Prosthecobacter dejongeii: one gene and its partners. The protein of the gene in region 1 binds, or shares a complex with, the protein of each later gene. Links are inferred from orthologs where the notes say so. Each region holds a gene or a part of one and is shown in the gene's direction. Other genes may lie near its edges. The genes, in order: HNQ64_RS02260, nuoD and HNQ64_RS11480.

Evidence for each region.
Region 2: the proteins of HNQ64_RS02260 (region 1) and nuoD are in contact, whole or in part, in a cryo-EM structure (PDB 6ZJN), measured with the Thermus thermophilus proteins. The link is inferred for Prosthecobacter dejongeii from one-to-one orthologs. Residues at the interface, in WP_096411116.1 of Thermus thermophilus: Glu45, Ser46, Asn48, Pro50, Ala51, Gly52, Glu53; in WP_223903221.1 of Thermus thermophilus: Met26, Thr27, Asn29, Gly31, Pro32, His34.
Region 3: the proteins of HNQ64_RS02260 (region 1) and HNQ64_RS11480 are in contact, whole or in part, in a cryo-EM structure (PDB 7NYH), measured with the Escherichia coli proteins. The link is inferred for Prosthecobacter dejongeii from one-to-one orthologs.

What each region holds. Positions count from the first base shown.
Region 1 is NZ_JACHIF010000001.1:615,995-618,867, forward strand. What follows is about bases 12-2,730. They hold HNQ64_RS02260 (NADH-quinone oxidoreductase subunit A), read left to right. Parts: upstream 12-1,043; coding sequence 1,044-1,418; downstream 1,419-2,730. Other genes in these bases: HNQ64_RS02245 (hypothetical protein), read left to right, coding at 12-36; HNQ64_RS02250 (hypothetical protein), read left to right, coding at 59-286; HNQ64_RS02255 (hypothetical protein), read right to left, coding at 367-894; HNQ64_RS02265 (Dabb family protein), read left to right, coding at 1,431-1,748; HNQ64_RS02270 (hypothetical protein), read right to left, coding at 1,843-2,730. Also shown: more of HNQ64_RS02245, read left to right, coding at 1-11; more of HNQ64_RS02270, read right to left, coding at 2,731-2,873. UniProt on the Escherichia coli protein: NDH-1 shuttles electrons from NADH, via FMN and iron-sulfur (Fe-S) centers, to quinones in the respiratory chain. The immediate electron acceptor for the enzyme in this species is believed to be ubiquinone.
Region 2 is NZ_JACHIF010000005.1:427,008-429,960, forward strand. The notes cover bases 1-2,799. They hold nuoD (NADH dehydrogenase (quinone) subunit D), read left to right. Parts: upstream 1-669; coding sequence 670-1,929; downstream 1,930-2,799. Other genes in these bases: HNQ64_RS14280 (NADH-quinone oxidoreductase subunit NuoE family protein), read left to right, coding at 1,978-2,478; HNQ64_RS14285 (diacylglycerol/lipid kinase family protein), read left to right, coding at 2,554-2,799. Also shown: more of HNQ64_RS14285, read left to right, coding at 2,800-2,953.
Region 3 is NZ_JACHIF010000004.1:222,504-225,621, forward strand. Bases 155-3,118 are described here. They hold HNQ64_RS11480 (NADH-quinone oxidoreductase subunit J family protein), read left to right. Parts: upstream 155-1,330; coding sequence 1,331-1,906; downstream 1,907-3,118. Other genes in these bases: HNQ64_RS11470 (complex I subunit 1/NuoH family protein), read left to right, coding at 155-768; HNQ64_RS11475 (NuoI/complex I 23 kDa subunit family protein), read left to right, coding at 781-1,326; nuoK (NADH-quinone oxidoreductase subunit NuoK), read left to right, coding at 1,906-2,223; nuoL (NADH-quinone oxidoreductase subunit L), read left to right, coding at 2,248-3,118. Also shown: more of HNQ64_RS11470, read left to right, coding at 1-154. UniProt on the Escherichia coli protein: NDH-1 shuttles electrons from NADH, via FMN and iron-sulfur (Fe-S) centers, to quinones in the respiratory chain. The immediate electron acceptor for the enzyme in this species is believed to be ubiquinone.

The sequences.
Region 1 (2,873 bases):
CTGCGGGGCAATGTGGGCCCGGATCTCTTTTCATGAAAACAGAAAACCTCTGCGCATCATGATTCGCATCACCTCCGGCGGCGACGCCAGCCTCATTGGATTGATCAGACTGACAGCCGCAGGCTGGCACTATGTTTTGTCACCTTCCTACCGTTTCAAAAAACACCGGGAATGGAGGAAGATCGCTGGAACCATGGGGGTGATTTATGGCGTCGCCTCGTGCCTTCTGGCCTTCGTGTTTTCCCTTCTGATTCCCGTCATGGCTTGTCTGGTGACTCACTATTGAACAAGCACATCCTCAATGCTGCGGAAATCCGGCGCTCCTATCAAGAGCAAACCCATGAGTTGATCGCCACAAATCCCCCCTCACCCGAAATTCTTCCGGATGCGTGGTTCGCGCATGATTGCCTTGCTGAGGGTCTCGCCCAGGGGGTCGGGTAAAAATTGCTCCAGGCCCAGGCGCAGGACGAGGGCATTCGGCAGGGCCTGGGGGCGGAGGGTGAGCAGGATGTCCACCGCTTCCTTCACCAGTTCCGCACCGTCCAGTTCCTGTTCCCACAGGTCTTTGATGATGATCACCAGCGCCACGGCCGCGCTGCGGGAGCGGCCCGCCCAGCATTGCAGCACCAGAGGTTCACGTTTCGTCTCGGCCGTGTAACGTAAAATAGCCTCCAAATGCGCCGCCGTGGGCCCCTGGCCATGATTTCCCTGCAGGGTCAGCACATCCTCAAACACCATGGGATGGCTGCTGCACGCCTGAGTCAGGTCGGCCTCGGCCTGGATGGGCTCGCGGATGCTGACCACATGCCAACGGCCCGGCTCCTTCGCCAAAAATGGAGTGATCTGGGTGGCCGAGCAGATGGCGAGGTCGCGCTCTAGGCGCTGGATGAACATGATCCATCCTAGCGGCTAACGAGGAGGAACGCTAGGAGAGTCTTGGAGAGAAAACCATCCTGGGCCATTTCAGTCCAGAAGGCCTCGTTTCGTCGCCTTGACGCTGGCCCTAGGGTCGGTTAATACTCCGCGCCCCTTTCCCCTTTGTCATGATCGAGAACTATCTCCCCGTCCTTCTGCAAGTCGTCCTCGCTGGCGGTTTTGCTGGCGTCACGCTGCTGATTTCTGTGCTGCTGGGCAAGTCTGCCAAGCGCAACACGATGAAGGACAGCGCCTATGAGTGCGGCATGCTGCCCCTCACGGAAGGCCAGCCCCGCTTCAGCGTGAAGTTCTACATCGTGGCGATGCTCTTCGTCCTGTTCGATATCGAGGTGGTTTTCCTCTACCCCGGGGCCATCATTTATCGCGACTACCTCTCCGTCTTTGGCCTGGGCATCGCCTGGGCCGCCCTCGGTTTCATCAGCATCCTCGGCGTGGCTTTCCTTTATGCCTGGCGCAAAGGGGCGCTGGATTGGAAAAACTGATTTCTGCCCCGGATGATCGCCTACCTCAGCCTCTACAAGCTGCGCCCTGAGGTGACCGAAGAAAAGCTGGAGGACATGATGTCCCGCGCCCGCATGGCCCTGCTGCGCGTGCCAGAGGTGCTGACGGTGAAAACCGGCAAGCGCGTGAACCCCAACGACCCCTACCCCTGGTTCGTTTACCTGGAAGTGGAGAGCATGGATAAACTGGCCATCTGCCAGGATGATCCCCACTACATCAAATTCCGCGAAGACGTGCTGAAGCCCAATGTGGCCGAGCAAGAGGCCACTGCCTTTGAGATGGAGCCACGCAAGGACGTGAAGTACTCCTAGGGCTACCTAGGGCTACCTTTCTGCCCTTGAAACATGAGGCCCCGCGCACAGCAGGCTGCACGCGGGGCGGGTGATTTTCTCTCTGGGCCAGGACTCAGTTCGCGCGGCGAATCAGCATGGGGCTGGGCTGAAGGTCATCAGCACTCGGAGGCTCAGCACCGATGTTTGGACTCACCGTCGCAGGCAGCTCATCCTCCATCTTCCAGGGGCCCAGTTTGGTCGCTGCAAAGGTATCAAAGGGCGCATACATCGTGATCACTTCTCCAGAGCGGCGACTGCCCTGCTTTAGCGAAAAGCGAATCTGGGTCTGGGAAAACTCTGCATTGGCTTCATCAATGGTGAGGTTGATCGGGGCCACCGTGTTATTGATCGGGAAGGCGAATTGAGTCAGCACCACACCCCCATCCGGCGTCACCTCCATGGTGCGGTCCAGGCGACGCTGCAGCACCTTCCAGCGGGCATTGCCAGTGGTGGCCCCCATGCGCAGGATCTCCGCCACGGTGAAGGGGTCCAGCGTCAGTTCCGCATACGTCACAAGGCTGAGGCCCGAGGCCGTCCCGCGGATGCTCACACTCTCCACCACTGAGAACAGCGGGGCAGATGGAATCGCCGTCGTGGGCTGGTTTTTAAAAGTCACATTCAGTGGCAGGGGGCGATTTGCCGTAAGGCTCCGGGGAAAAAATCGTGCCGAACCTGTGCGCACGGTCGCATTCGCAGGCAGCAGCTCCGTGGTGCCTGTCTTCACACTGCTCACATCCCACTGGGCGGTATTGATGATGGCAAACCCACGAGCCCTTTGGGCTAAGGAGACGACCGAGAAACTAGGCTGTGTGCGGCTGTTAAAAAGGCTGCCGTTCACCAGCGTCGTGGCACCTGTGATGGCTGCATTCGGGATCGTGAATCGGATCAGCTTGGGGGATACATAGGTCACTGGTGCCGAAACTGCCATGCCCAGGGACGTGCGAAATTGGATGTGTGTCACCGTGCGCACTTCGCCAAACACTGCCCCGCCAAAAGTGGTGCTATCGGCTTCGAGGTTCGCCAGCACCGAGTGGCCCACCGGGGCTGCCGCAGGCACATAGGAGGTGATGATCGGGATGCCTTTGGGCGACACCACATTTTGAG
Region 2 (2,953 bases), on another replicon or contig:
GGGGTAAGGTAGGGCGCATTGTCCCAATGCGCAGTGGGGTGGAAGCTAGGGGGCGGACGAGGGCGCTAAATGGGAGTTCCGCGAGGACGCAGAACTCGGCACGCGAGACGCGTGCGCTCCATGGCGGACGAGGCTTGGCTGGGGCGGACGGCATCACTCGGAGAGTGATGAATACTGTACTGGCGGACGGTGCGTGCTGGGGCGGACGCATCACTCGGAGAGTGATGAATACTGTACTGGCGGACGATGCGTGCTGGGGCGGACGGCATCACTCGGAGAGTGATGAATGCTGTACTGCGGACGAGGTCATCCCCCCACCCCGCTGCGCCTGGGGACCGTGTGCCCTACCTTTTCCCCTTGCACCTCCTCGCCCCGGAGGGGCGAAAGAAAAGTAGCCGGGGGTGGAGCGAGGCTTGGCGAGCGGGAACCCCCGGATGGACGAAACCCCCCACAATGTGGCAAGAGGGGCGCCCCGCAGGGGCGCGAGAAACATCCGTCCGCCCCCACGCGCGGCGCACCGTCCCCCTGCGCCTACCTTTTCTCCTACACCTCCCCCCGCCCCCGAGTCCTGCGAACTCCCCAGGGACACCGAAGGGGAGCTTGTGAAATTTTTCACAAATTCGTGTTGCCGCTGTTTGGCCCGCGTAGAATAGTCATCTTTACCCCATTATGCCTGCTGTTACCCGTGAATACGAGTCCCCGGACACCGCCGCCAAGGTGGCGATGCACCTGGACAGTCTCGAAGAGACGACGACCGATCTCGTGGGCGAGAAGCTGGTCCTGAACATGGGGCCCTCCCACCCAGCCACCCACGGGGTGCTGCGGATGATTTTGGAACTGGATGGCGAGACCATCACGAAGGCGGAGCCAGATGTGGGCTACCTGCACCGGGGCGATGAAAAGATCGCCGAAAACATGCATTACAACCAGTTCGTGCCCTACACAGACCGGCTGGACTACCTGGCCCCCCTGGCCAACAACGTGGCTTACGCCCTGGCGGTGGAAAAACTGATGGGCTGGGAAGTGCCGGAGCGTGGCCGTGCGATCCGCGTGATCTGCTGTGAGCTGGCGCGCATTTCCGCCCACCTGCTGGGCGTGGGCGTCTTCGCCATGGACGTGGGCGCGATGACGGTTTTCCTCTACACGTTCACGGAGCGTGAGAAGATCTATAACCTGTGCGAGCAGCTCACCGGCGCACGCTTCACCACCAGCTACACCCGCGTGGGCGGCCAGATCCGCGATCTGCCAGACGGCTTTACCGAGTCGGTCCTGAAGTTCCTTGCCGAGGTGGAGCCCGTCATTGATGAGATTGACAAGCTGCTGACGCGCAACGCCATCTTCATCGCCCGTACGCAGGACATCGGCGTCATCACCAAGGCGGATGCCATCGCCTACGGCCTCTCGGGCCCGAACCTGCGCGGCTCCGGCGTGGAGCATGACCTGCGCAAAACGAACCCTTACCTCGACTACGAGAAGTACGAATTCGATGTGCCCATCGGCACCAAGGGAGATTGTTACGATCGTTACCTCGTCCGCATGGAAGAGATGCGCCAGAGCGTGCGCATCCTGCGTCAGGTGTTTGCGAAGCTGCCCGGCGGCCCCATCAATGTGGCCGATGCCAAAGGCCTGCTGCCAAATAAAGATCGCGTGCTCATGAAGATGGAGGAGCTCATCCACCACTTCATCATCGCCACTCAGGGCATTGATGCGCCTGCGGGTGAGGTGTACTTTGGCGCGGAAAATCCTAAGGGAGAGCTGGGCTTTTACATCCACAGCAAGGGCGGTGGGGTGCCTTACCGCCTGAAGATCCGCAGCCCCTCGTTCGTGAACCTGAGCATCCTTTCCAAAATCATGCCCGGTCACATGCTCAGCGACATTCCTTCCGTGCTGGGCAGCCTCGACTTCGTGATGGGCGAGTGCGACCGCTGAGGCTGCACGCGCTGAATCTAGCAACCTTTTACTACCTGAACTTTTAAGATGGCATTCGCAGTCCCCGCAGAGTTGGAGAGCAAGATGGACGAGGTGATCACGCATTACCCCGTTTCCAAGCGCAGTGCCGTTTTGCCCCTGCTGCACCTGATGCAGGAGCACTACCGGTTCATCAGCGATGACATCGTGAACTGGGTGGCGGCGAAGCTGGGGCTGGAGCCGATCCAGGTGCTGGAGGTGGTGACCTTCTACCCCGGTTTCCGCCAGAGCGCCCCTGGGAAGTACCACATCCGCGTCTGCCGCACGCTTTCCTGCGCCATGACGGGCAGCTATGAGCTGATGGATGCGCTGTGCAAAGAGGCCAAAATTGACCGCAGCCACTGCGATCACCACCACCCCATCGCGGTGAGTGAAGACGGCAAGTACAGCATCGAATTTGCTGAGTGCCTGGCGAGCTGCGGCTTTGGCCCCGTGTGCATGGTGGAAGACGACTTTTTTGAAAAGGTGGAGCCTGCCAAAGCGGCGGAGCTGCTGGCAAAGTACCCTTGATCGGTGGCGTGCCGCCTCGCCAAGGGAAGTGTTGCTTGAGCTCGGCCCCATTCTGGCCCATAGGCGCTGCCCCTCATGCCCGAAAGAATCCCCGTCATTCTGAATCCGGCCGCCCGCAGCACCCAGGCGGCTGCGCGTGAAAAAGCCATCCGCGCACTGACTCCCGCGCCCGAGCTCATCCTCACGGAAGGCCCCGGCCAGGCCACGGAGCTGGCGGAGAAACTGGCCCGTGAAGGCCACCCGCTCATCGTCGCCGCTGGCGGAGATGGCACCATGAATGAGGTGCTGCAGGGCCTGTGCCGCGTGAATGCCGCCCGTCCTGCGGGGGAAAAACACACGGCGCTGGGCGTGCTGCCGGTGGGGACGATGAATGTTTTTTCGCTGGAGCTGGGCCTGCCCAGTGCGGATCTGCCGGCGTGCTGGGCGCAGATTTCCCAGGGCCGTTTCCGGGAGCTGGACCTGTGGATGGCGAATG
Region 3 (3,118 bases), on another replicon or contig:
GGGGTTTACGGGATCGTCCTAGCAGGATGGTCCTCGAACTCGAAGTATCCCTTCCTCGGAGGGGTTCGCTCCTCGGCGCAGATGATCTCCTATGAACTGTCCCTGGGGCTTTCGATCATTCCTGTTTTGATGGTGTTCGGTGAGCTGAATCTCTCTAAGATGTCAGCGTTCCAAGACGCGAACGGTTGGCTCCTGCTGCCTTTCTGGGGTGAAGGTTTGACGGCTGAACGCTGGGTGCTGCTGGTGCCCATGGTCATTTCCTTCTGCATTTTCACGGTGGCGATGTTTGCTGAGACCAATCGCTTGCCTTTTGACCTGGCGGAGTGCGAAACGGAACTCGTTGCAGGTTACCATACGGAATACAGCTCCATGAAATTTGCCCTCTTCTTCTTGGGCGAATATGCAGCCATGATCATTGGATCGGGTTTGGCCGTTACCTTGTTCCTGGGCGGCTGGAGCATTCCTTTCTGGCCCTTCTTTGAATACGTCGGGAACATGATCGGGTTGGATACTGCCTTTGGCTGGCTCGGGAGCAGCTTTCAGCTTCATTACTCCGCAGGTTCCACGCCTTTTTGGCTTGGACTTCTACACATTGGCGTCTTCTTTTTGAAGGTCATCGTCTTCATTCTTTTCTTCATCCTCATTCGCTGGTCACTGCCGCGGTTCCGCTTTGACCAACTTATGAAATTGGGCTGGCTGTTCATGTTTGAACTGGCTCTGGCCAATGTCATCCTGACTGCCGTGATCATGGCCTGCTTCACGAAGTAATTTCCCCCTCCGATGGCAACAATTATCGTCCAACGCCCCAAGCTCGCCTGGCATGAGAGATGGTTCATCTCCACGCTCGTCAAAGGTTTGAAAATTACGCTCGGGCACGCCCTTAAAACATTCCGCGAGATCGTAGGCGGCAAGGAAAAGGTGACCATGGAATACCCTGAGCAAAAATGGGATGCCAATCTGCCTTCCTACTACCGGGGTGCTCCCGCTTTGGTGACCGATGAACAGGAACGTGAGCGCTGCGTGAGCTGCCAACTTTGCGAGTTCATTTGCCCTCCAAAGGCCATCCGTATCACTCCCGGTGAAATCCCCAGCGATGATCCATGGGCCAAAGTGGAAAAGCGGCCGAAGGAGTTCGATATTGATATGACTCGCTGCATCTACTGCGGCATGTGTGAAGAAGTTTGTCCTGAACAGGCCATCTATTTGCGTAAAGATTACGCCATCACAGGTGAATCCCGTGCTGAATTGATGCACAACAAGAAGAAGCTCTATGAGATCGGCGGCAAGCGCGTTGGCCTCGTCAACAAGTGGAATGAATTGAAGTAGAGCCATGCCTTCTATCCTCTTTTATCTTTTCAGCGCGATGACCTTAGGCTTTGGCCTGTTGGTCGTCACGGCGCGAAATCCCGTTACCAGTGCTCTGTCTTTAGCGGGTAGCTTCGTTGGTCTTGCGGCTCTTTTCTTGAGCTTGGATGCTTACTTCATCGGAACCATCCAGATCCTTGTTTACGCAGGTGCCGTGATGGTGCTTTTCCTCTTCATCATTATGTTGTTGGATATCAAGGCGGAGGAAGGCAAGAAGCCCAACCTCCCCGCTGTCATCGGAGGTATTGTTTTGGCCGTTATTTTGGCGCTTCAGATCGCGACAGTTTGCAGCAGTTTTAGCAACGGAGCTGTTAAAATTAAAGACGCTCCTCTCGTGCTTCAGAAAGCAGGCGAGTTGGCCAAGATTCCAACCATTGCTAATGACCTAAAGGCAGGAGTGCTTCCTGATGCCAAACTGATGGGCCTCACTTTGTTTCAGAAATACGGCTTTCACCTCCAGGTGGTCGGTTTGTTGCTCCTTGTGGGCACGATTGGCGTGGTGGTGCTGAGCAAGCGTGAGAAAGGAGTCAAGGACGCCTGATGATCACACTCAATCATTACCTTATTATCAGCGGGATGCTGTTTGCGCTTGGCCTCGCTGGGGTCATCGCGCGGCGTAACATCATCATCATCTACATGTGTCTCGAGATGATGTTGAGTGCTGCCAACCTCACTCTCGTGGCTTTTTCTCGTTTCCGTGTGACGGAGGGGCTGCCTGACTATGCCGCTCAGTCTCTAGTGTTTTTCACCATCACGGTGGCCGCTGCCGAAGTGGCCGTTGGTCTTGCCATCATCGTTGCGCTCTACCGTTCGAAGCAGAGTGTCGAAACTGAATCCGTCACTAAGCTGCAAGGCTAAGCGCAACCGAGAATCTCCCGCTCCATGCCCGCCCCGGACGCCGCCCCCACACTCCCCTCTCTGCTGTTGCTGTTGCCGTTTTTTACGGCACTGACCATTTTGCTTGGACACAAGCTGCTGAAAAACGCCAGCGTGTTTCTGTCGGTCGCTTCGGCCACTGTTTGCTTTGTGATCAGTGTGCTTTTGCTGCACTCTCAGGATTCCAATCCCGTTCTTTTGCCGTTCGTCAGCATTGGGAAGTTTAAGATCGCCATTGATGCGCTGATTGATCAGCAGAGTCGTGGAATGATGTTGATCGTCACCTCGATTGGTTTGCTGGTGCATATTTTCTCACTCGGCTACATGAAGGAAGATGCGGGCAAGATCCGCTTTTTCGGGGCTCTCTCACTCTTCATGTTCTCCATGACTGGAATTGTGCTGGCCGGTAACTTGGTGATGATGTTCATCTTCTGGGAGTTGGTCGGTCTTAGCTCTTACTTGTTGATTGGACATTGGTTCGAAAAAGCTTCTGCTGCTGACGCTTCTAAGAAAGCTTTTCTCACCAATCGAATCGGGGACTTTGGTTTCATGATCGGTATCCTGATGTTGTTTGCGGCCAACCATGGCAATGTCGATTTCGCAGGTGCGGATGGTCTTCGTGAAGGTTTTGCGACAGGGAATTTGCACCATTTTGCTGAGACGCAGCCTTGGTTCATGTTTGCTGCTGCACTTTGCTTATTCATGGGGGCGGTGGGTAAGTCTGCGCAGGTTCCTCTGCATGTGTGGTTGCCAGATGCCATGGAAGGCCCAACCCCAGTATCTGCACTTATTCATGCGGCGACGATGGTGGCTGCGGGTGTGTTCATGCTCGTGCGTTGTTCTTTTGTGATCGAAGCATCGCCAGATGCAGCTCAGG